DNA from 2 places in the Kocuria sp. TGY1127_2 genome. Region 1 is predicted to be linked to the other one. Evidence: predicted binding sites of a transcription regulator. Region 1 holds the regulator's gene; the other holds the start of a gene.

Evidence for each region. Region 1 encodes LexA, which represses DNA repair genes until DNA is damaged. Its sites were predicted from a motif close to TCGAACANNTGTTCGA; they were not measured.
Region 2: a site for LexA is predicted at 4,413-4,428, ahead of uvrA (excinuclease ABC subunit UvrA). Genes of this name have one in related genera too.

The regions. Positions count from the first base shown of each region.
Region 1 is NZ_AP022834.1:2,027,251-2,038,986, forward strand. It holds gene sake_RS09070 (histidinol-phosphate transaminase) at 1-332, opposite strand, end outside; gene sake_RS09075 (LysM peptidoglycan-binding domain-containing protein) at 356-748, opposite strand; gene lexA (transcriptional repressor LexA) at 1,037-1,765, shown strand; gene sake_RS09085 (ATP-dependent DNA helicase) at 1,858-3,897, opposite strand; gene hflX (GTPase HflX) at 3,927-5,474, opposite strand; gene sake_RS09095 (class I SAM-dependent methyltransferase) at 5,647-6,267, shown strand; gene dapF (diaminopimelate epimerase) at 6,260-7,225, opposite strand; gene miaA (tRNA (adenosine(37)-N6)-dimethylallyltransferase MiaA) at 7,277-8,212, opposite strand; gene miaB (tRNA (N6-isopentenyl adenosine(37)-C2)-methylthiotransferase MiaB) at 8,266-9,789, opposite strand; gene sake_RS09115 (hypothetical protein) at 9,880-10,893, shown strand; gene sake_RS09120 (regulatory protein RecX) at 10,890-11,666, opposite strand; gene recA (recombinase RecA) at 11,666-11,736, opposite strand, start outside.
Region 2 is NZ_AP022834.1:1,391,322-1,403,057, forward strand. It holds gene sake_RS06335 (RNA helicase) at 1-1,734, opposite strand, end outside; gene sake_RS06340 (formate--tetrahydrofolate ligase) at 1,862-3,559, shown strand; gene sake_RS06345 (MBL fold metallo-hydrolase) at 3,646-4,314, opposite strand; gene uvrA (excinuclease ABC subunit UvrA) at 4,492-7,380, shown strand; gene sake_RS06355 (HAD hydrolase-like protein) at 7,377-8,114, shown strand; gene sake_RS06360 (1-acyl-sn-glycerol-3-phosphate acyltransferase) at 8,253-8,900, shown strand; gene uvrC (excinuclease ABC subunit UvrC) at 8,928-10,910, shown strand; gene rapZ (RNase adapter RapZ) at 11,002-11,736, shown strand, end outside.

The DNA.
Region 1 (11,736 bases):
CCGGGACCGCCGAATACTTGCAGGATTTGCTGAAGAATTTCATTCGAGCCGTTGGCAGCCCACAGATTTTCCGTACGCAACTCGTGGCCCAGAAACGCGGCGAGTTCGGAGCGGAGCTCGACGAAGTCGCGGTCCGGGTATCGATTGAGGGTCTTTGCGACCTCTCTGACACCATCCGTAATGGCGTCGACCACTTCCACAGGCACGGGATGCGTATTTTCATTGACGTTCAAGGCATAAGGAACCTCAAGCATGGGGGCCCCATAGGGTGAACGACCCCTGAGGTCATCCCGAAGGGGCAGGCTATTCAACGCATCCAATGAATCAGTCACCCCCTCATCTTAAGGACTGCAGATCATCCCTCGGAAATCACCGGCACAATAAGACGCTGTCCCGGAGTAACGCGGCCGCTCGAAAGATCGTTCAGGTCATTGATCTTCGCAATTGCCTCCCGGGTGTCCCCACTGGGATCCACGTCCCGAGCAATATCCCACAAAGTGTCACCGCTGCCGACCGTGACGGTCTTCGTCACAACCCCCGCACTTTCGGTGCCTGCATTGGCCGTCCCTGCAGCGAAAAACATCATCAAAAGCGCTGCTGCAATGATCACGGTCGAGAGGAGCGGCAAACCGAAGAACACAAAACGACCGCGGCGCGTCAAGGTCATCGGCGAGTTCTTGGACGGAGTAGCTTCTGGTCGGCGGATCCACTCCGTGTCGCGGTTCTTAAGGGACAGAACGGTGCGCATCAGATGATTCCTTCATGTTGAGCGAGAGTGATCGATACTCGAATATTTGTTCGAGTTCGTACATCTGTTCTACCAAACTATTCGAACACTGTCGAGAAAAATAGAACACATGTTTGATTTGCCACCTTCACTGGCCTAGCCTGAGAGGTAACATGTCGGCTCGATCGGCTGGATGACGCGCTTCTTTCTCTTCCTGAAAGCCAGGGCTCAGCGTCTTTCTCCGTCGGTCGTAGTCCTAGTACACACAGGGCGACTGACAACTTAAGCTCCCCAGGGAAGGACGAACCGGTGGCCACCCAGCTTCCTCAACAGGCCAAGCCGCTTACCCCGCGTCAGCGCAAGATCCTCGAGGCCATTGCCTCATCCATCGCGACGCACGGTTACCCTCCGTCCATGCGGGAAATCGGTGACATCGTCGGCCTATCGAGTCTGTCCAGCGTGACCCATCAGCTCTCCCGCTTGGAGAGCCTGGGCCTGATACGCCGGGACCCCAAACGTCCGCGGGCCATAGAAGTCCTCTGCGATATGCCTCTGGGTGAGGAGGCCCCCAGCGCCCCCGCCCCGAACGGCCAGGCCAAGCGGGCCCCCGGCAACGATGACCAGAAGGTTGTCCAGCTGTTCCCAGAGAACGACGCCGAAGGTTCCACGGCTCAGGTTCCCCTGGTCGGAAGGATCGCGGCCGGTGTTCCGATTACTGCGGAGCAGCATGTCGAGGACGTCGTCGCGCTCCCCCGGCAATTAGTTGGGCAGGGCCAATTGTTCATGCTCGAAGTCCGAGGCGACTCCATGGTCGAGGCGGCAATTTGCGATGGAGATTGGGTTGTCGTTCGGCAGCAGAACAATGCGGAGAATGGCGATATCGTCGCCGCGTTGCTCGACGAAGAAGCAACCGTCAAGACATTCCGTCAACGGGACGGCCACACCTGGCTGCTGCCGCAGAACCGTCAGTACGAACCAATCCTCGGCGATCACGCAACCATCATGGGCAAGGTTGTTTCGGTACTTCGTTCCGTCTGAGCCACCACCGTCGCGTCAAAAAAGCGCTTCAGTCGTACCAGCTGGCTGAAGCGCTTTTCCCGGTTGGGTCGGAGCCGAAGCGGGCTCGGAGGCTAGTCTGCCGAAAGCCTTCTCAGAGCGGCAGTGACGATGGGCAGTTTGTCGGTTGTCCAAAGCGGTGGAAGCGCGCTGCGCAAGAATCCGCCGTACCGGGCCGTCGCCAACCGGGAATCCAGCACCGCGACCACGCCTCGATCGTCGTGAGCGCGGATCAGCCGCCCGGTACCCTGTGCGAGTCGAATTGCCGCATGATACGCGGAAATCGCCATGAAGCCGTTTCCTCCCGATTGGCTCACCGCGCGTGTGCGTGCGGAGGACAATGGATCATCCGGGCGCGGGAAGGGGATTCGGTCGATCATAACCAAGCGGCAGGACTGGCCCGGGACGTCTACCCCTTGCCACAGACTCATGGTCCCGAAGAGGCATGTGTCTGCGTCTTCCGTGAACTCCTTGACCAAACCTCGGAGGGAAGACTCCCCCTGCACCAAAATGGTCAGATTCGAATTGTTCCGAACGTATTCTGCCGCCTGTTCCGCGCCTCTTTTGGACGAGAACAGGCCTAAAGCTCCGCCTGACGAGGCTTCGACCAGTTGGAGGATTCGTTCCAATTGCTCTTCGGAAACGCCCCTACCCGGTTTGGGCAAGTCCGAAGCGAGGTAGAGCATCCCCTGCTTCGGATAGTCGAACGGCGAACCTACGTCGAGCCCTTCCCATGTGGGCGCTTTCTCGCCCTTGAGCCCGAGCGATCCGGCCACCGAATCGAAAGAATGACCGATGGACAATGTCGCCGAGGTCAAGATGACTGTTCGGTCTTGGAACAGCCCTTCCCGGAGCCGCGACGCCACGGAAAGCGGGGCAACATTAATCGTCGCAGGGTCGGTATCGGCCGCCGCCACATAGCCCCGACCTGGCTCCCAACCGCCGACGCGGCTGATCCAGACGACCTCGTATTTGCCGTCTGCGCCTAGCGTTCTTTCCGCCAACTCGAGAACTTCGGTCAATCGGGCTCGGGCCATTTGTCGCCCGGCGTCCGAGTCCTTGCCATCCGGCTTGGTGTCTGACAATGCGGCACGGCTGGCATCTCGCACGAGTTCCATGGCTCGTTGCAGGTCCGGCGTCAGGCCGTGAGCCATGAGTTCGGCAGGCTTACCGGTGCATGCTGCGTCCAGGGCCTCGGCGGCAGAGTTGAGCGGCTCATGGGCGGCACTCGTGTTTTTCCTGATCGCCCGGGCGGCCGACCGAACCATGACGGGCGAAATTGCCCCCGTCACCGCGCCGGTCACTCGGTCCACGAGCTCGTGTGCCTCATCGACGATCACCGTGTCGTGCTCGGGAAGAACGCCTATTCCCTCGAATGCGTTAATGGCCAGGAGAGCGTGATTGGTGATGACGACGTCAGCTTCTCCCGCTTTTTGCCGGGCAAGCTCGGAAAAGCATTCCTCGACGAGCGGGCATTTTCTCCCCAAGCATTCCGATGCGGTCACCGAGACGTGGCGCCAGGCCTTGTCGCTCACACCCGGCAACAGCTCATCCCGGTCGCCGGTATCGCTTGTCTCCGCCCAGGAGCGCAGACGCACGACCTCTTCCGCGAGTCCCGAACTGGACTGATCAGGATGACCCGAGGCAGATGCCCCTTCGGAGTTCAGAGAGAAGAGCGAATTGGGGTCTTCCTCATCCGGGTATCCGCCCTCGAGCTTATGAAGGCAGACGTAATTGTTCCGCCCCTTCAGCAGGGCGACGTCGACCGGGCGTTCGAGCTGATCGTTCAGAGCCTCGAGCAGTCGAGGCATATCCCGGTTCACAATCTGGGACTGGAGAGCGAGGGTCGCCGTGGCCACCACGATGGGCGATTCGGCGTCTATCGAATGCCGGATCGCGGGCACCAGATATGCCAAGGACTTACCAGTGCCCGTGCCTGCCTGGACCAAGAGATGCTTGTTCATCTCCAGGGCCTGGGCCACGTGGGCAGCCATGAGCCTCTGCCCATCCCGCCTTTGCCCACCGGATCTCTCTACGGCCGTGTCCAGCAGTTCCAGCGCGTCCTTTGCTCCGGGCAGAGTCTCTGGCTCATCGCCCCTCAGCGCAGCGTCCATGTGCGTTTCCCTCCGCGCGCTCAAGCGTCCTAGACCGTGTATTCGTGCAATTCGGATGCCGTATCCGGCCTCACCAGGACCGACATTCTCGTTCCGTTTTCTTCGAACTCGGTCGACAGTATCTCGGCATCCCAGGAGTGCAGACGAGAGACGATTTCGCCGTGTGTATAGGGAACCAGAATTTCCAGCCGCACGTCCGGCCGCGGGATGGTTTCCGAGATGAGCTGCTTGAGCTCCTCGATTCCGGCTCCCGTCCGTGCCGAAACCACGGCGTGCCGCGGTTCGCGTTGGCGTAAACGCTCGATGACGTACGGGTCGGCGGCGTCTGCCTTATTGAGGACGATGATCTCCGGCACGTCGCGGGCGTCTACGTCGGCCAAAACTTCGCGCACTGCACGAATCTGCCCTTCCGGTTCCGGGTGGGATACATCAACGACGTGCAGGACCACGTCAGCATCGGCGACTTCTTCAAGTGTCGAACGAAAGGCCTCGACCAATTGGGTCGGTAGAGAGCGAACGAATCCAACGGTATCCGAGAGCGTATACCCGATGCCGTCCGGTGTTTCCGCTTTGCGCACCGTGGGATCCAAGGTTGCGAACAGCGCATTTTCGACGAGAACGCCTGCATCCGTCAGCCGGTTGAGCAACGACGACTTGCCGGCGTTGGTATAACCGGCGATCGCAACGGACGGAACGTGGTTGCGACGTCGGTTGAGTCGTTTGGTTTCGCGTGCCGGTTTCATTGCCGCGATTTCGCGACGTAATTTTGCCATGCGTGTGCGGATACGACGTCGGTCCAACTCGATCTTGGTTTCTCCGGGCCCGCGAGAGCCAATGCCTTCGCCACCGGCAGCCCGACCACCGGCCTGACGGGACATTGACTCGCCCCAGCCGCGCAAACGCGGCAACAGGTATTCCAGCTGTGCCAATTCGACCTGAGCCTTGCCTTCACGCGATTTGGCGTGCTGCGCAAAGATATCCAGGATCAGCGACGTGCGGTCGATGACCTTGATCTTGACGATGTCCTCCAAAGCGCGTCGCTGCGACGGCGCCAATTCGGAGTCGACGATCACGGTGTCGGCGCCGGTCGAGTTCACGATTTCACGGAGCTCTTGAGCTTTTCCGGATCCCAAGAAAGTTCCCGGATCCGGTTTGAGGCGCCGCTGAACCAAGCCATCCAACACTTCCGAACCCGCCGTCTCCGCGAGAGCTGCCAGTTCACGCAAAGAGTCCTCGGCTTCGGTTTGCGTTCCTTCCGACCAAATACCTGCAAGAACCACGCGTTCGAGTCGCAACTGGCGGTATTCGACTTCGGTGACGTCCTCGAGCTCGGTCGAAAGCCCCTGGACGCGTCGCAGCGCGCGGCGCTCTTCGAGTTCTTGTTGGTCCCCGTCGGCGTCAGTGTGCTGTGTGTTGTCTTCCGACAGCTCACGGGCCTTGCGGTCGAGGATCGACTGCTCGTGTTCCTCCTCAGGGGAGAATCGTCCGAGCACTCGGTCCACCGTAGCCCGCAGCTGGGCATCGCTCGGCTGTGAGCCGCCCTGCTCGTCGGGTCCGGTTGTTTCGTTCTGGGGCATAGTGCCTTTCTTCTTTTGTCGCGGGGCAACCCCACGACGCGGTATTCGATGATTCTATCTGTGCCGCGATGCGGCGGCCGCCTCATCCGGCGAATGTGTGGAGAAGAACTCGGCCACTTCCTCGGCGTCGGAGACCCCAAGGGGCACACACGATGCCGTAAAATCGCTCACCATGGCTGAGCATTACTTTTCTTCGCATGATGAAGGCGATTTGCAGACCCGTCCCCTGACCGTCGAGCTCGACGGTGTGAGGCGCGAGCTAGTAACAGCCTCGGGCGTCTTCAGCCCCAAAGGGCTCGACAAAGGAACTGCGGTCCTCTTTAAAGAAGTCCCTCAGCCCTCAGGAAATTCCCTCTTGGACATCGGTTGTGGTTGGGGGCCCATCACCTTGACGATGGCTCTCAGGAATCCCCTCGCGAAGGTGACGGCAATCGATGTCAATCAGCGGAGTTTGGAGCTGACACGACGCAACGCCGCCGCATTGGGCATCGAGACCATTTCCGCTGCTCTGCCGGAAGAGGTCGATCCTGAATTGACCTTCGATACCATCTGGTCGAATCCTCCGATCCGGGTCGGCAAGGAGGTCCTCCACGATATTCTGCTGACTTGGCTCCCCAGGCTGGCACTCGGCGGTTGCGCCTACCTGGTGGTTCAAAAGAACCTCGGGGCGGACTCGCTGGTGCCATGGATCGACGAGCACTTGGGCCAAGGCTTCGACGTCGGCCGATACGCGACGGCGAAGGGCTTCCGCGTGATCGAAGTTCGACGTCACATCCCGACGCGGACTAGTTGAGAACCACTTTCCCTACCAGGACCGCAGGACCCGAAAGCACAACGTGCTCGAGCTCATCCGGCCCCAGGACGAACGTCGTTCCCACGGCCCCTCCCGGGACCTCAACCACCCACTCATCGGGAGCGTCCTCGCCTGCCCAGAAACGTGTTGCCGCGGCGGCCGCGCACGCTCCCGTACCACAGGACTGGGTTTCCCCGACTCCACGTTCATGAACCCTCATGGCGATCCGTCCGACGGTCTCGTGCTCTTCCGAATCCATGGGAACCACGAATTCCACATTGGTTCCGTCCGCCGGCGTCGGTCTCACTGTCGGAGCCGATTCCAATCCCAATTTTTCGAGCTTTTCTTCCCCGGCGAGGGCCACCACAGTGTGCGGATTCCCCATGGTGATGGACACTCCGGGACGAGGAGTCCTCAGGCCGCGCGCCGTCACGAGACAATCAGATCCGGAATCCCGAGCTTCGTCACCATTGATGAATCCCCACGGGCCCATATCGACCGCGTAGCCGGAATCGACCTTGGCGACCGTTTTGGGACCGCCCCGCGTACCGATGGTCAAGGTCTGACCTTCCTCGAGGCACACGAGACCCTCCTGAATCAGGTAGTGAACGAAGACGCGCACCCCATTACCGCACATTTCCGACACAGAACCATCCGCATTGCGGTAGTCCATGAACCATTCGGCCCGAGGAGCAAGGTCAAGAAGGCTCCTCCCCTCCGCGAGCCGTTCCGACCGGATCGCTCGGATCAGACCGTCTGCCCCGATACCAAGGTGCCTGTCGCAGACCGATGCGACCAGTGCGTCATCCAGTTCGAGCTGTCCATCCGTATCGGTCAGCAACACGAAGTCGTTGCCCGTTCCGTGGCCTTTCGTCAAGGTGATCCCGGCAAACTCACCCCATGATGGTTCGCTGGCCGCTTCTGAGGATTCGGCAGCAGGCGTTGAGTTGTCGAGGATCGTCTCGGTGGGCTCGGGCGCATCGGTTCGTTGAGAAGTCACCACACCAGTTTAACCCTCGGTGGCTCGGTGGAACAGCTCGACGGCTCGGTTCACGTTATTGGTGAAAGGCTCCGTGAAATTCAGCCAATGAACCCGAGGGTCGGCACGGAACCAGGTGGTCTGCCGCCTCGCGAATTGCCTCGTCGCGATGATGGTTTCCTCGACCGCCTCGTCAAGGCTTTTCTCTCCGTCGAGAACCTGAAGGATTTGGGCGTACCCCAGGGCGCGCGAGGCGGTCCTACCATCCCGCAGTCCTTGCCCGTCCAGGCGTTCGACTTCATCGACAAAGCCCCGGTCGACCATCGTGTGCACACGAGCAGCCAAACTGTCGTGGAGCACGGCGCGAACGCCATCCAGACCGATCTGCAGGGCTGGCTGAATGTACTCGCGCCGGGGCATGTACGAGGAGAAACGTCGACCGGTGACCTCGTGAACCTCCAGCGCACGAATCAGTCGTCGGTCGTCCTTGACCCGATGAGCCGATTCAGGATCGATTTCCTTCAACCGATCGAGCAGTGCTCCTCGACCGCGAACGGCGAGGTCGTTTTCCAACCGTCGACGCACGGAAGAATCCGTCCCCGGAAATTCGAGCACGTCGAGAGCGGCACGAACATAGAGCCCCGAACCGCCGACAAGGATCGGGGCACGACCCCGGCCCCTGATTTCGTCGAATTGGTTTCGAGCCGCAGTTTGAAAGTCGGCAACCGAGGCTTCCTCGCGCACGTCCAGGGTGTCCAGGAGGTGGTGCGGGATTCCCCCGCGCTCGTCAATCGGCAATTTGGCGGTACCGATGTCCATGCCTCGATAGAACTGCATCGAATCCGCATTGACGATTTCGCCGTCGACGGCGCGGGCCAGGGCAACTGCGAGATCGGACTTTCCCGTACCTGTGGGCCCGACCACGGCAACAATCGGACTCGTGGACCTCGACGATGTGGTGGCCAATTCGGAGCCGACGGCTGTTTCAGTCCTCTCGTGCCCCAGGGGACGATTCACCACTACGAGGCGCTGGTCAGGTCCAGCGACGGCTTACGAGGGATCGTGGGCATACCGAGATTTGTGGTGCCGGGTTTGCCGGTCCCTGCACCACAGGACTCCGCCTGTGTACGATCCCACGCGTCCCCGGCGCGCGAGCGACGTACGGAATACTCTGTCGACCCGAAGGATTGAGGGTCAGCAATCAGGTGGAATGGTGCGGCCTCGGTGATCTTGAGCGTCACCAAATCTCCCGGTCGCGGTGTCTCGCCGCCCTCGGGAACGGAAAAGTGCACGAGTCTCTGATCCCTGCTGCGTCCCGAAAGGCGGTGCGTCTGTCCACCCTTGCGTCCCGAATCCGCGGACACCATGACCTCGACCCGCTGGCCAACCTGTCGGGCATTCTCTTCTTCGCTGATCCGGTCCTGAAGCTTAGTCAGTCGCTCGTACCGTTCTTGAACCACTTCCTTGGGCACCTGGTTATCCATGGCGCCTGCCGGAGTTCCTGGCCGAATCGAGTATTGGAAGGTGAAGGCCGAAGAGAATCGGGACTTCTCCACGACGTCGAGGGTCGCTTGGAAGTCCTCTTCGGTTTCCCCGGGGAATCCGACAATGATGTCGGTCGTGATCGCCGCGTGGGGAATCTTCTGCCGGACTTTGTCCAGGATTCCCAAGAACTTCTTGGAACGGTACGAGCGCCTCATGTCTTTCAGGACCTTGTCGGAGCCCGATTGCAACGGCATGTGCAAGACCGGCATAACGTTGGGGGTCTCAGCCATCGCATCGATCACATCGTCCGTGAATGCGGCCGGGTGGGGACTTGTGAAACGGACCCTCTCGAGGCCTTCGATCTCGCCGCATGCGCGCAACAACTTTGAGAAAGCCTGCCGGTCGCCGAATTCGACACCGTAGGAATTGACGTTCTGCCCCAGCAAGGTGACTTCAATGGCCCCGTCGTCCACCAGGGCCTGCACTTCGGCCAAGATGTCCCCTGGCCGACGGTCCTTTTCTTTGCCTCGCAGTGACGGAACGATGCAAAATGTGCACGTGTTATTGCAACCCACCGAGATGGATACCCACCCCGAGTAGACCGAATCGCGTTTGGTCGGGAGGGTCGAGGGAAATACCTCCAAGGACTCCAGCAATTCGGTTGCCGCCTCGTCATTGTGGCGGGAGCGCTGCAGGAGCGTGGGAAGTGACCCGATGTTGTGAGTACCGAAGACGACGTCGACCCAGGGAGCTTTTTTGACGATCGTGTCCTGGTCCTTCTGGGCCAAGCATCCGCCGACCGCAATCTGCATACCTTGGTTCTCGCGCTTGGTCGGCGCCAGGTTTCCGAGATTCCCGTACAGCTTGTTATCGGCGTTTTCGCGAACCGCACACGTGTTGAAAACCACGAGATCGGGAGTGCCTTCGGTATGCGGGACGTAGCCTGCCGATTCGAGAAGACCCGAAATTCTTTCGGAATCGTGCACGTTCATCTGGCACCCGAAGGTCCTGACCTCGTAGGTGCGGTGCTCGCCCGTCTGCTCGTCGATGCCGGGCATCGGCTGCGTAGCTTCCGTGGGAAATGTATGACTGAGTGCTTCGGTTGGGTTTGATGTCACCCTGCCAGCGTACAAGAAGCCGGGCACCCCATGCCCACCTCGTTGACGAGCGTCACGGCCAGCGCCCCCAAACCGGCCCGGACCACAACGAAGTATCCTTGGCCTGTGCCCGATTCCTCTCCCAATCACCACGACGACCCGCCGCCCGTGGTGTTCTTCACGGGTGAAGACTTGGTGCGAGCCATGTCACCCCGAGCGCGGGAACCCCTCCGTCACGGTTGTGCCCTTTCGGCAGAGTTTTTGGGCGAGCCGATCGATTCGGCAGAGCTTTTGTCCTCGACCAACCGGTCCGTCGTCGTGCGTTGCCGCGCGGGGCAAGCCTCCGTGGTGGTCAAACATTTTCGCAGACGTGATTCGGCGAGAAACGCGAGTGGCTTCGGTTATTTGAGAGCGCGATACGGTTCGGACGTTTTACCGTCATCCGCCCGCCTCGTGGCCCACGACGACGCTGACCGGATATTGATATTCGAAGACTTCGGTTCGAGTGTGGACCAGAACCTGAATCGGGAAGATCTCCGCAAGTGGATCAGCATCTGGCCGAGCATGGTCCTTCCTGCCGAATCCTCGGCGGCCCTGTGGTTCCGCGACTCGTTGGCTGCGGCCGATCCGATAGCCGCGGCCAAGGGGCGCCCCGGGGCGCTGCCTTCGCTCGGATTGCTCGACCGGAGTCGCCTTTCAATCGAAGACGTTGGCCGGTTGCTCGACCCGAAGGTCTCCGTCCTGTGGTGCGGGGATATGACTCCGGGCAATTTCGCGCCCTCGGCCGACGGCGGGTACCGACAAATCGATACCGAAGGCACGGGATACTGCGACCCCGCGATACTGGTCGCCGAGGTCAGGATGGGGCTTCCTTCGGCCATCGGCCACAAACGACTTCACGCGTTGCTCGATCCCGACGAGTGGGGCGACGCAGCAGATTCACTGGCCGAACAATGGAAGGTCGACGGTCAGCGTGAGATCCGCGCCCGCCTGGCATTGGAGGCTATCCTGCGCGTTCTCGCCCCGTCCCGCATTCCTCTGCACGGTATCGAGTCATTGCCTTAGGGCAGTTCTTCGTATTCCGAACTGACAAAGTCCGCATCTACCGTGTTGCCGCCGTCCAAGCCCGTGTCCGAGTACTGGTCAGCTGAACCTCGAAGTTCCTGTTTGACTACTTCGAAGGCCATACCAGAGGAATAACCGCGGCGCGCAAGCATCGAGGCGAGGCGTCGGAGTTCCTTTTCGTGAACGGCTCTGTCGGACAGGTCCACGTTCCTCTTGATTTTCTTGCGTACGAGTTCCCTCGCATCTTCGCGCTCGTCGTCGTCCGAGCGCTGCGCGAGAGCCTCTTCCGCGATGTCGCCCGTGACGCCCTTCTGAGCCAGCTCTCTCCTGAGTGCAGGGCGAGCGAGCTTTCGGCTCATAGACCGGCTTCTGACGAACATCTCCGCGAATTGCTGGTCGTCAACCAGCCCCAGGTCTTCATATCGGTCGAGGATCTCCGAGACCGTGTCCTCGGAGATTTCTTTGGATCGGAGCTTTTCCTCCAACTGGCCACGGCTACGTGCCGCCATGGTCAATTGGCGCAGGACGATGTCCTTCGCGCGGTCGTACTCGGATTTCTCGGTGGAGTCCGCGCGTGCTTTGTCGCGATCGGTTTGGGGATTCAGATCAGTATTGGAGGGAACCGTTGCAGCGGCCTTGTCTGCAGCCCCGGAACCTTCCAACCCCAAATCCTTGACCGGCGGGGTCTTCGCTCCCCCGAGTTTCCGTCCCTGACGACGACGGCCGGAACCATAGCGGTTCCGGCCGTCACCGCGTCCTGAGCTCAATGACATTAGAAGTTCTCAGGCAGGGCGTCCAGGGGATCGTCACTCAGCCCGGCGGAGTCCACGCCGTCACCCGGCG
Region 2 (11,736 bases), 640 kb from region 1:
TTGGGCGTTGAGCACCTGACGAGGCTTCTCGAGGGTCGCTTCGATCACGGAAACCGCGTCCAGGGCGTAATTGGGGTCTTCCCTGTCAAGAAGTGAGAGAGCTGCGAGAGCGAAGGGGGACAACGGCTGGTTCAGTGCGAAGTTCTCTTGGAGCTGGACCGTCAACCGAACGGTCCGGCCTTCCTCGTCTGGTTCATCCAGCCGTTCGACGACTCCCGCCGCCAAGAGTTCGCGGTAGATTCCCAGCGCCTTCCGGATCAATTGAAGCTGGCGGGGCCTGGGCTCATGGTTCTCGGTCAACAATTTCTTGGCCGCGGCGAACGGGTCACCCGGACGCTCGAGGAGATTCAGAAGCATCGAGTGAGTGACAGTAAAGGTTGAGGTCAACGGCTCGGGAACGGCTTGCACGAGCTGATCGAAAGTCTTCCGGGACCAGGCCACAAAACCCTGGGGCGCTTTTTTCTTCTTCCCCCGAGTCGACTGCGCAATCTTCTTTTCATCGCCGTCGAATTTCTGCCTGGCCTTTTCCACGATCTTGGCGTTTTCGATGTCGTGTTCAGGCGCCTGCACGACGACGGTGCCAGCGGTGTCATATCCGGCGCGACCCGCGCGACCGGCGATCTGATGGAATTCACGAGCCTTGAGCCGGCGTGTCCGTTCTCCGTCGAACTTTGACAGGGCCGTGATCAACACGGTGCGGATCGGAACGTTGATGCCGACGCCCAAGGTATCGGTGCCACAGATGACCTTGAGAAGGCCGGTTTGAGCGAGCTGTTCGACGAGTCTGCGATATTTGGGCAACATGCCCGCATGGTGCACGCCGACGCCGTGGCGGACCATTTTGTTGAGGACTTTGCCGAATCCGGATGAGAACCGGAAGCCAGCAATCGACTCGGATATCCGCTCTTTCTCGTCTTTGCTGAGAATATTGAGGCTCATGAGCGCCTGAGCTTGGTCCATGGCCTGCAGCTGGGAGAAGTGAACCACGTAGACCGGTGCCTGGCCCGTGGCGACCAATTCCTCGATCGCCTCATGGACCGGTTCTTCGGAATAGTAGTAATGGAGAGGAATCGGCCTCTCCGAGCTGGTAACATATGCGGTTTCGCGGCCTGTCAGGTCCGTGAGCTCGCGCTCGAATCGGGAGACGTCCCCAAGGGTCGCGCTCATCAGGAGGAACTGGGCCTGAGGGAGCTCAAGGAGAGGGACTTGCCAAGCCCACCCGCGTTGTGGGTCGGAATAGAAGTGGAACTCGTCCATGATCACCTGTGTCACGTCGGCTCCGTCGCTTTCGCGCAGCACCACATTGGCCAGTATCTCGGCCGTGCAGCACACGATCGGGGCCTGCGCATTGACGGAAGAGTCGCCGGTGATCATGCCGACGTTTTCCGCGCCGAAGATCGCGCACAGATCAAAGAACTTCTCAGAAACCAGCGCCTTGATCGGCGCGGTGTAATAGGAACGCTGCCCCTGCGCCAGACCGGCAAAGTGGGCGGCAACCGCGACCGTCGATTTGCCGGATCCCGTCGGAGTCGCCAGGATGACATTCGCTCCTCCGGCAATCTCGAGAACTGCCTCGTCCTGAGCCGTGTAAAGCTCCATGTCCCGCGACGCAATCCACGTGGAGAAGCCTTCGTAGATCTCTTCATGACTCAGGGGATTCGAGGCGTAGTCCCCTCGGAAATAGTGATGGTCCGATTCAGCGAATCGAGGGTCCAGGGCTTCGAGAAGTTTCATTGCTCCCCATGATAACGGGCCCCACAGAGGGCTACGGCCGCGGAGACATGCGGTGTGGAGAACTTCGTCAGTTCTGGTTCTGCCGCGGGATAATGATTACGGTCATCCACGAAACCAGGAGTCACGCATGAGCGAAGCCTTTCCCACCGACCTCGAGATCGCCCAGGCCGCCACACTTGAACCCATCGCGGACGTTGCCGCACGCGCGGGAATCCCTGAGAGCCGACTCGAACCCTATGGCAGGCACGTTGCCAAAATCGAGCTCGATTCCACGCCTGACGCAAGGCGGCGGGGCAAATACGTGGTCGTGACGGCGGTTACCCCGACGCCGCTCGGTGAGGGAAAAACCGCCACTAGCGTTTCGCTGGCCCAGGGGATGTCCGCCACCGGCCGAAATGCGATGCTTACCCTCCGTCAGCCGTCGATGGGCCCGACCTTCGGAATCAAAGGCGGCGCTGCCGGCGGTGGATATTCCCAAATCGTTCCGATGGAGAAACTCAATCTTCACCTGACCGGGGATTTCCACGCGGTGACCGCGGCCCACAACATGCTCGCGGCCATCCTGGACAATCACTTGCACTTTGGCAACGAACTTCACATCGACGAACGAACCATCACGTGGCGTCGCGTCCTCGACGTCAATGACCGGGCGCTGCGCAACGTCGTCATTGGGCTCGGGGAACGGGCGGATGGAGTGACCCGGCAAACGGGATTCGACATCACCTCCGCCAGCGAAGTAATGGTGATCCTGTCATTGGCCAAGGGATTCGACGACCTTCAGGACCGCCTGGCGCGAATCGTCGTCGGTTTCAACCACGATGGCGCACCCGTTACCGCTCGAGACCTCAAGGCGGATGGTGCGATGGCCGTGATCCTGGCCGACGCGATCAAACCGAACCTCATGCAGACACTGGAGCACAGTCCGGCCCTGATCCATGCGGGCCCGTTCGGGAACATCGCGACGGGGAACTCATCGATTGTGGCGGATTACGTGGGCCTGGAACATTCGGATTACGTCATCACCGAAGCCGGCTTCGGCGCTGACATGGGAGCTGAACGATTCTTCAACGTCAAATGCCGCACCAGTGGCCTTCGACCCGATGCCGCGGTGCTGGTGGTCACCGTGAGGTCGCTCAAGTCCCATTCCGGCCGTTACAACATCGCTCCCGGCCGACCGCTGCCGGCAGAGATGCTGGAGGAGAGCCCGGAGGACGTCCTTGCCGGAGCCCCGAATCTTCGCAAGCACCTGGAGATTGTGCGATCCTTCGGGGTCTCGCCCGTGGTGGCCATCAACGCTTTCCCCACGGATCACGATTCCGAACATCAGGTCATCCGTGAGATCGCCCAAGAAGCCGGCGCAGAGGCCGCCATTCATCGGGGCGTGGCCTTGGGCGGAGCCGGGGCGACGGAACTTGCTGACTCCGTCGCTCGGGCTTGCGAGGAGCCGGGAGAACTTCAATTCACCTACGACGTGAACGACCCCATCCTTCACAAGATCGAGAAAGTGGCCACGAATATCTATGGTGCCGACGGCGTGGATCTGAGCGCGGCCGCGGCACAACAGCTCGACCGGTACGAAAGACTGGGCTTCGGCAATCTTCCGGTCGTTATCGCCAAGACGCACCTGTCCATTTCTTCCGATCCGGGGCTCAAGGGCGCCCCTAGCGGCTGGAGGCTCCCGGTTCGGGAAGTTCGCCTTGCCGCAGGGGCGGGTTACGCCTACGCCATCTGCGGAACCATGAGGACTATGCCGGGACTTTCGCGCCACCCCGCGGCGGAACGTATCGGATTCGACGACGCCGGGAGCATGCAGGGGCTCTTCTGACCCGAGGACTCCACACGCAACAGACCCCCGATCCGAGAAGTCCACTCCTTGCCCGGAACGGGGGTCTCACTTATGGATAGGTTGTACTACCAGCCGCGTTCGGCCCATTCCTGCAGGTGAGGCCGTTCGGCTCCCAGCGTGGTCGAATCGCCGTGACCGGGCAGGATCACGGTCGCGTCATCGTAGACGTCGAAAATCTTGGTCGTGACGTCGTGGAGGAGTGATTCGAACGCTTCGGGGGAACCCGTCTTTCCGACGCCGCCAGGGAACAAGGAGTCACCGGTGAAGATGTACGTGGGACCTTCTTCCGGCGTGTAAGCCAATGCTATGGAGCCGGGTGTGTGCCCTGACAGTCCGATCACATCCAACGAGAACCCCTCCAGATCGGCGGTGTCGCCGTCTTCGAACGTAATGTCCATCGGTACGTTGATATCGGACTCGTCCTCGGCTCCACATGCGGTCAGCGCCTCGGACCGAGATTTGATCTCGGGCAGGGCCCGGACGTGGTCCCAGTGCGAGTGGGTCGTGACGATCAACTGCACGTTTCCGCAGCAGGCACATTGGGCGTCGACGTCGTGGGCGCCGGCGGCCACGAGCCGTGATATTGCGTCGGGATCATCCGCCGCATCGATCAGGAGCTGAGTACCCGTTTGCTTGCAGGTCACCAGATAGACCTTGTTGTCCATCTCGGAGACGCTGATATAACGGATGGTGACGTCACTCAGATCGATCTTTTCGGTAGCGATTGCCATCATGCTCTCGAGTGTAGGTCGTATCCGGCTCTCGCGCGCAACCCGCGCGAGGGTGACGTTCACCCTGGGCCGATTCCAACCCCGAAAAGTCACAGGTTCGTTAGAATAAATCTTCGAATGGATGGGCCCGCGTTCGGATGCGGACTCCCGATCATTAGCAACCACGCAGACAGGCAGTTCATGACCACTCAGCACATTCAGGGACACGAACCCGGTACCCCACAAGACCTCACCCGTATCCTCGTGAAGGGCGCCCGGGAGAACAACCTCAAGAATGTGGATCTGGATATCCCGCGTAACGCAATGATCGTCTTCACCGGACTTTCGGGCTCGGGCAAATCGTCGCTGGCTTTCGACACCATCTTCGCCGAAGGGCAACGTCGGTACGTGGAGTCTCTCTCAGCCTATGCGCGAATGTTTTTGGGGCAGGTCGACAAGCCTGACGTGGACTTCATCGAGGGCCTGTCGCCGGCAGTGTCCATCGATCAGAAATCGACGTCCAAGAATCCGCGGTCCACGGTCGGAACGATCACCGAGATCTACGACTACATGCGTCTCCTGTGGGCTCGGATCGGGCACCCGCATTGCCCGATCTGCGGTGAGCCCATCGAGAAGCAGACCCCCCAGGCGATCGTCGACCAGCTGATGGCCTATCCCGAGCGGACTCGTTTGCAGGTTCTTGCGCCGATGGTTCGCTCGCGCAAGGGCGAGTTCGCCGATCTCTTCGCTTCCTTGACCCAACAGGGTTATTCGCGAGCCATCATCGACGGCGAGCAGGTTCAGCTCTCCGAGGCCCCCAAACTCAAAAAGCAGTACAAGCACACGATCTCCGTGGTGGTGGATCGCTTGGTCATCAAGGAATCGATCCACCAACGGCTCACGGATTCGATCGAGACCGCCCTCGGTCTCGCGGACGGCCGCGTTGTCGTGGACTTCGTCGACGACGAATCTGAGGACAGCCAAAGAACTTTCAGCGAGAATCTGGCCTGCCCCAACGAACATCCGATCGAGACCACGGAGATCGAGCCCAGGGCCTTCTCATTCAACAGTCCATTCGGCGCGTGTTCTGAGTGCGACGGCATCGGGTCACGCCTGGAAGTCGATGAGGGGCTGGTCATACCCGACCCGGAGAAGAGCTTGGGCGAGGGCGCTATCGCCCCTTGGTCCCAAGGAAAATCCACCACGGAGTACTGGCTTCGGTTGCTTGCGGGTTTGGGCAAGGAAGTCGGTTTCGACCTCAACACGCCCTGGAAAGATCTCTCCAAGAAGGCGCGGAACGCCATCCTGGACGGCAAGGACTTCAAGGTCGAGGTCTCATACCGGAACAGGTTCGGTCGCGAACGCCGCTATACGTCCGGCTTTGAAGGCGTGTACGCCTACATCAAGCGCAAGCATGAAGAAACTGAGTCCGACTGGGCCAAGGACCGCTATGAGCAGTACATGCGGCAGGTCGCCTGCCCAGCCTGCAATGGGGCACGGCTCAACCCGACGATGCTGGCCGTCACGGTCGGTGGGGCCTCGATTTCCGAGGTCACGTCCATGTCCATGACCGACGCACAAAGGTTCATGCAGGGACTCGAGCTGACCGAACGCGAGTCGAAGATCGCCGACCAGGTGCTCAAGGAGATTCATGCGCGTCTTCAATTCCTCTTGGACGTGGGGCTTGACTACCTGAATCTCGAGCGTGCAGCTGCCACCCTGTCGGGCGGTGAGGCCCAGCGCATACGTCTGGCGACGCAAATAGGTTCAGGGCTGGTAGGAGTGCTGTACGTGCTCGACGAACCCTCTATCGGTCTGCACCAGCGGGACAACCGACGTCTGATCGAAACCCTGACCAAATTGAGAGACCTCGGCAACACCCTGATCGTCGTTGAACATGACGAGGACACGATCAAGGAGGCCGACTGGGTCGTCGACGTTGGCCCCGGGGCCGGGGAGCACGGTGGTGAGATCGTCCACTCGGGCCCTTACGAGGAGTTGCTGACGAATCAACGGTCATTGACCGGTGCATACCTCGACCGACGTCGTGAAATATTGTTGCCAGCCAAACGCAGGAAAATCGACAAGAAACGTATGGTCAAGGTCGTCGGAGCCAAGGAGAACAACCTCCGGGGGATCGACGTGTCATTTCCGCTGGGGGTGTTCACAGCCATTACCGGAGTCTCCGGTTCGGGAAAATCAACCCTGGTCAACGACATCCTCTATACATCCCTGGCCAACCAACTCAACGGAGCGAAGCAGGTTCCGGGCCGACACCAGCGTGTCGAGGGGCTGGAGCATCTGGACAAAATCGTTCACGTGGACCAGAGCCCTATCGGTCGAATGCCGCGTTCCAACGCCGCAACGTACACCGGCGTGTTCGATCACATCCGAAAGCTGTTCGCCGAGACGAATGAAGCGAAAGTTAGGGGTTACCTTCCCGGGCGCTTCTCGTTCAATGTCAAAGGAGGTCGTTGCGAGGCCTGCCATGGCGACGGGACGCTCAAGATCGAGATGAACTTCCTCCCGGATGTCTTCGTGCCGTGCGAAGTTTGCCATGGCGCCCGCTACAACCGGGAAACCTTGGAGATCCGATACAAGGGCAAGACCATCGCTGACGTTCTGGACATGCCCGTCGAAGAAGCCGCCGAATTCTTCTCGGCCTTCACTCCTATCGCCCGTCACTTGAATACTCTCGTCGACGTGGGGCTTGGGTACATCCGGCTCGGACAGCCTGCACCGACGCTCTCCGGTGGCGAAGCGCAGCGCGTCAAATTGGCCTCGGAACTTCAGAAGCGTTCAAACGGGCGCACGATCTACGTGCTCGACGAACCGACTACTGGCCTGCACTTCGAGGACATCAGCAAGCTGCTTCATGTTCTCCAGGGGTTGGTCGAGAAGGGCAATACGGTGCTGACGATCGAACACAATTTGGATGTCATCAAGTCTGCAGATTGGATCGTGGATATGGGTCCCGAGGGAGGATCCGGTGGGGGCCAGGTCGTTGCGGAAGGAACCCCTGAGCAAGTGGCCGGTATCGAAAGCAGCCACACGGGCTACTTCCTGGCCGAAATTCTGGGTGAGCGATGAGTACGCGTGCGACTGCCACCGTCCTCTTCGACTTGGACGGAACACTGCTCGATCCGGCGGGTGCAATCACGGAAGGTCTATCCGATGCGATCGCTGCTCACGGTTTCGAACGGCCCACCCCGGAGATCCTTCGCAAATTCGTGGGGCCATCGACTGACCAGTCGTTGAACAGGTACACGGACATTCCGGGAAAATATCACCGGGAAATCCTGGCGACCTATCGAGGAGGCTACCTGGAGCGAGCTCGGGCCTCATCGAAGCTGTATCCCGGAATGCTGGAGTTGCTTCAAGATTTGTCCCAGCTCCCTGCGGCGATTGGCCTTGCGACGCAAAAGCCCCTTCCGACCACCGAGAAGTTGTTGGACGATTTTGACATCGCTCAGTACTTCGACGTGGTCTCGGGGTCCCGCGACGAACTCCAACCAGCCACGATGCATCTTCCTGCCGACAAAGCCGGGGTCATCGACCGTGCCTTTCGCCTTCTCGACCAGCGTGTTGGGCAGAACCCCGAGTACGGCGGGGCAGACCCGGAACGAGCGGTCATGATCGGAGACCGGGAGTACGACGTCGCTGGGGCAACGACCCACGGGATTCCGTGTATCGGCGTTTCTTGGGGCTTCGCCTCCGAAGATGAACTAGCCGGCGCGGGTGCCGTGACCGTCGTGGACGACGCCGCGCAATTACGGGCGGCCATTGCCCAAGAAACCGGCCTCGAATCGCTGGCCAACGCATAGTGAACCAGCTCGCATCGGTACATCATTTCGGCGACCGTGCATCGTCGGGGAAACGGGTACAGTAATCTCGACGATTCTTTGTGAGGGGAGCAATCCGTGAAGCTGTACCACTTGGCGCAAACCACCGTCACCGGCTTAATGAAGATCGGGTTCAGGGCCCGAGTGACAGGGCTAGAGGATTTTCCGAAATCCGGTCCGGTGATTGTGGCCTCGAACCACAAAGCGTTTTTGGACAGCGTGATCATATCTGCATTGATGCCGCGCAGAGTGGCCTTTCTGGCCAAGGCAGAATACGTCAATTCGCCTGGTATCAGGGGAAAAGCCATGAAGGCACTGTTCGAATTGATCGACATCATTCCGGTGAACCGGTCGGACCAGACGGGGCGACTCAAAGCACTGGAAAAAGGTTTGGAGCGTTTGGACCAGGGGCAGGTTTTCGGAATCTATCCCGAGGGAACGCGCTCCAGGGACGGGTTTCTGTACCGCGGTCGGATCGGGGTGGCTTGGCTTGCCCACAAAACCGGAGCCCCCGTGGTCCCGGTGGGGCTCATCGGCACGGACAAGCTGCAGCCCTCGGGGTCTCGGATGATCCGTCCGGTCCGATTCACCGTTCGCGTGGGAAAGCCCTTGTACTTCGACAAGCTCGGAGATCAGCAGACGGGCAAGCAACGACGCGAAACCACGGACATCATCATGGACCATATCGCCCAGCTCTCCGGCCAATCCCGCAAGGACGAGTACAACACGTCGCCGTCGCTCGAGAAGGATGCGGGAACCACCGACTGAGTGCAGGAGAAGGAGGAAACAGAGTAGATGGCAAACCCGGCAAGCTATAGGCCTGCCTCGGGCGAGATCCCCACCCAGCCGGGTGTGTATCGCTTCCGGGACGAGTTCGGACGTGTGATTTACGTCGGCAAGGCCAAAAATCTACGAAACCGCCTGAACTCTTATTTCCAACGTCCTCAACAGCTCCCGCCCAAGACCTATGCCATGGTGCATACCGGAGCGAGCGTCGAGTGGACTGTTGTCGGCTCCGAAATGGAATCGCTCCAGCTGGAATACACATGGATCAAGCAGTACACGCCGCGATTCAACATCATGTACCGGGACGACAAATCCTATCCTTACCTTGCCGTCTCCATGGGGGATCGTTTTCCGCGCGCCCAAGTTATGCGCGGGGCCAAGAAAAAGGGCACACGTTACTTCGGCCCGTTTTCACAGGCCTGGGCAATCCGAGAAACCCTGGACTCTTTGTTGCGGGTATTTCCCGTTCGAACCTGTACCAGGGCCGTTTTCAAACGCGCCGAGCTTGCGGACAGGCCCTGCTTGCTGGGTTACATTGATAAGTGTTCGGCCCCTTGCGTCGGTCGCATCAGCGAAGAGGACCACAAGGATTTGGCCGATCAGTTGTGCAAATTCATGGCGGGGGATTCCGAGAAGTACATCAAGAAACTCGCCACCGACATGCAGAAATCCGCGGAGAACATGGAGTTTGAGCACGCTGCGAAATTGCGGGACGACATCGAAGCTCTTCGCAAGGCTTTCGAACGAAACGCCGTCGTGCTCTCCGATTCCGTGGACGCTGATCTGTTTGCGTTCCACGAGGATGAGCTCGAAGCCGCCGCTCAGGTTTTCCACGTACGCGGTGGCCGAATCCGAGGTCAGCGCGGGTGGATCGTGGAACGAGTCGAAGACCTGTCGGCTCCCGAAATGGTTGAACAGCTGCTGCAACAGGTCTACGGAGAGTCGGCCGTGACCATGGCGAGCGCGCCGGATGACGCGGAACTCAATCTCAACGAAATTCCCCGGAACGTCCTCGTCCCGGTCATGCCGGAAAACGCCGAGCAACTTCAGGAGTGGTTGTCCGGCCTCAGAGGAAGCAAAGTAACCATCTCGGTGCCCCAGCGTGGAGAGCGTGTCCAGTTGATGGGGACCGTGGCGGACAATGCGAAGCAAGCACTGACCTTGCACAAATCTCGGCGGGCCGGAGACCTCACCACACGCAGCGCGTCGTTGCAGGAGTTGCAGGAAGCACTCGACCTGCCCGATCCGCTCATGCGCATCGAGTGCTACGACATCTCGCACGTCCAGGGCACCAATGTCGTGGCTTCGATGGTGGTTTTCGAAGACGGCCTTCCCCGCAAATCGGATTACAGAAAATTCTCGATTCGCGGAGATGCGGCACGAGACGATACGGCCTCGATGTACGACGTCATATCGCGACGCTTCAAGCGGCACCTTGCGGATCAGGAAGCACGTCAGCATTCGCCCCAGGCTTCGGGCGAGGTGGATAGTGGGACCGAAAAAGAGCCGGCGAAGTTTGCCTACCCGCCCAATCTGGTGGTTGTCGACGGTGGACCGCCGCAGGTGGCCGCGGCCCAGCAAGCCCTCGATGATCTTGGGATCACCGATGTCTACGTCGTAGGGCTAGCTAAAAGACTCGAAGAGATTTGGGTTCCGGAGGACGAATTCCCGGTGATCCTGCCGAGGTCTTCTCATGGGTTGTTCTTGCTGCAAAGACTTCGCGATGAGGCCCACCGTTTCGCCATCACGTTCCACCGAACCAAGCGCGGCAAAGCCATGCTTGTCTCCGCCCTGGACGGCGTCGAAGGCCTGGGCAAGGCAAAACGAGAAGCTCTGATTGCGGAATTCGGGTCGCTCAAGGCGATACGGGAGGCCACGGCCGAGGACCTGACGCGCGCCAAAGGGATCGGCCCCCAGCTCGCCGAGAAAATACGAGCCCACTTGTCCACAGATTCCGAGGAATCCGGGGAAAGCAGCGAGACATCCGGGTAGTCTGGACTTGTACCACGCTTCGCTGGGGTGCGCGGTCGAGCGCACCCTTGGGCGGGCATTTTTGATTCGTCGCGACTCCGGGAGCTCTCCAGTGACCCAAGAGAATCCATCGTTCAATCCTGAGGACTTGACGCCTGAGAAGCCTGAGCAGACGGAAATGCTGGTCATTACCGGTATCTCTGGCGCTGGTCGTTCAACGGCGGCTCACACCCTCGAAGACGCGGGTTGGTACGTTGTGGACAATATTCCGCCGAACTTGCTGGGACCACTCGTGGATCTCGTTGCTCGTGCTCCGCAGTCGATGCCCAAGTTGGCCGTCATCATCGACATTCGTGGCAAGGCTCTGTTCGCGGATTTCAAAGAAGCTCTGGACGTGCTGCAGAATGCGCCGGTGGAATTCACCATGCTGTTCCTGGACGCTTCGGACGCGGCCATTATCGCCCGGTACGAGGCGCAACGCCGTCCGCACCCCCTGCAAGGAAACGGGCGCATCCTGGAGGGTATCCAGGCCGAACGTGACTTGCTCTCGGATCTGAAGAAGCGTGCGGATGTCGTGTTGGATACAACGGGCTACAACGTCCACGAGCTCTCCCACGTGATCTCGCAGACGTATTCGATGGAAGGTCCGTCGGTCGTCAATATCACGGTCATGAGTTTCGGTTTCAAATACGGTGTTCCCGCGGACGCGAATTTCGTCGCTGATGTCCGTTTCATCCCTAACCCCCATTGGATACCCGATTTGAGACCGCACACGGGACAAGACGAACCGGTGCGCAAATTCGTTCTGGGCCATGACGGAGCGAAAAAATTCGTGGACCTGTACGTT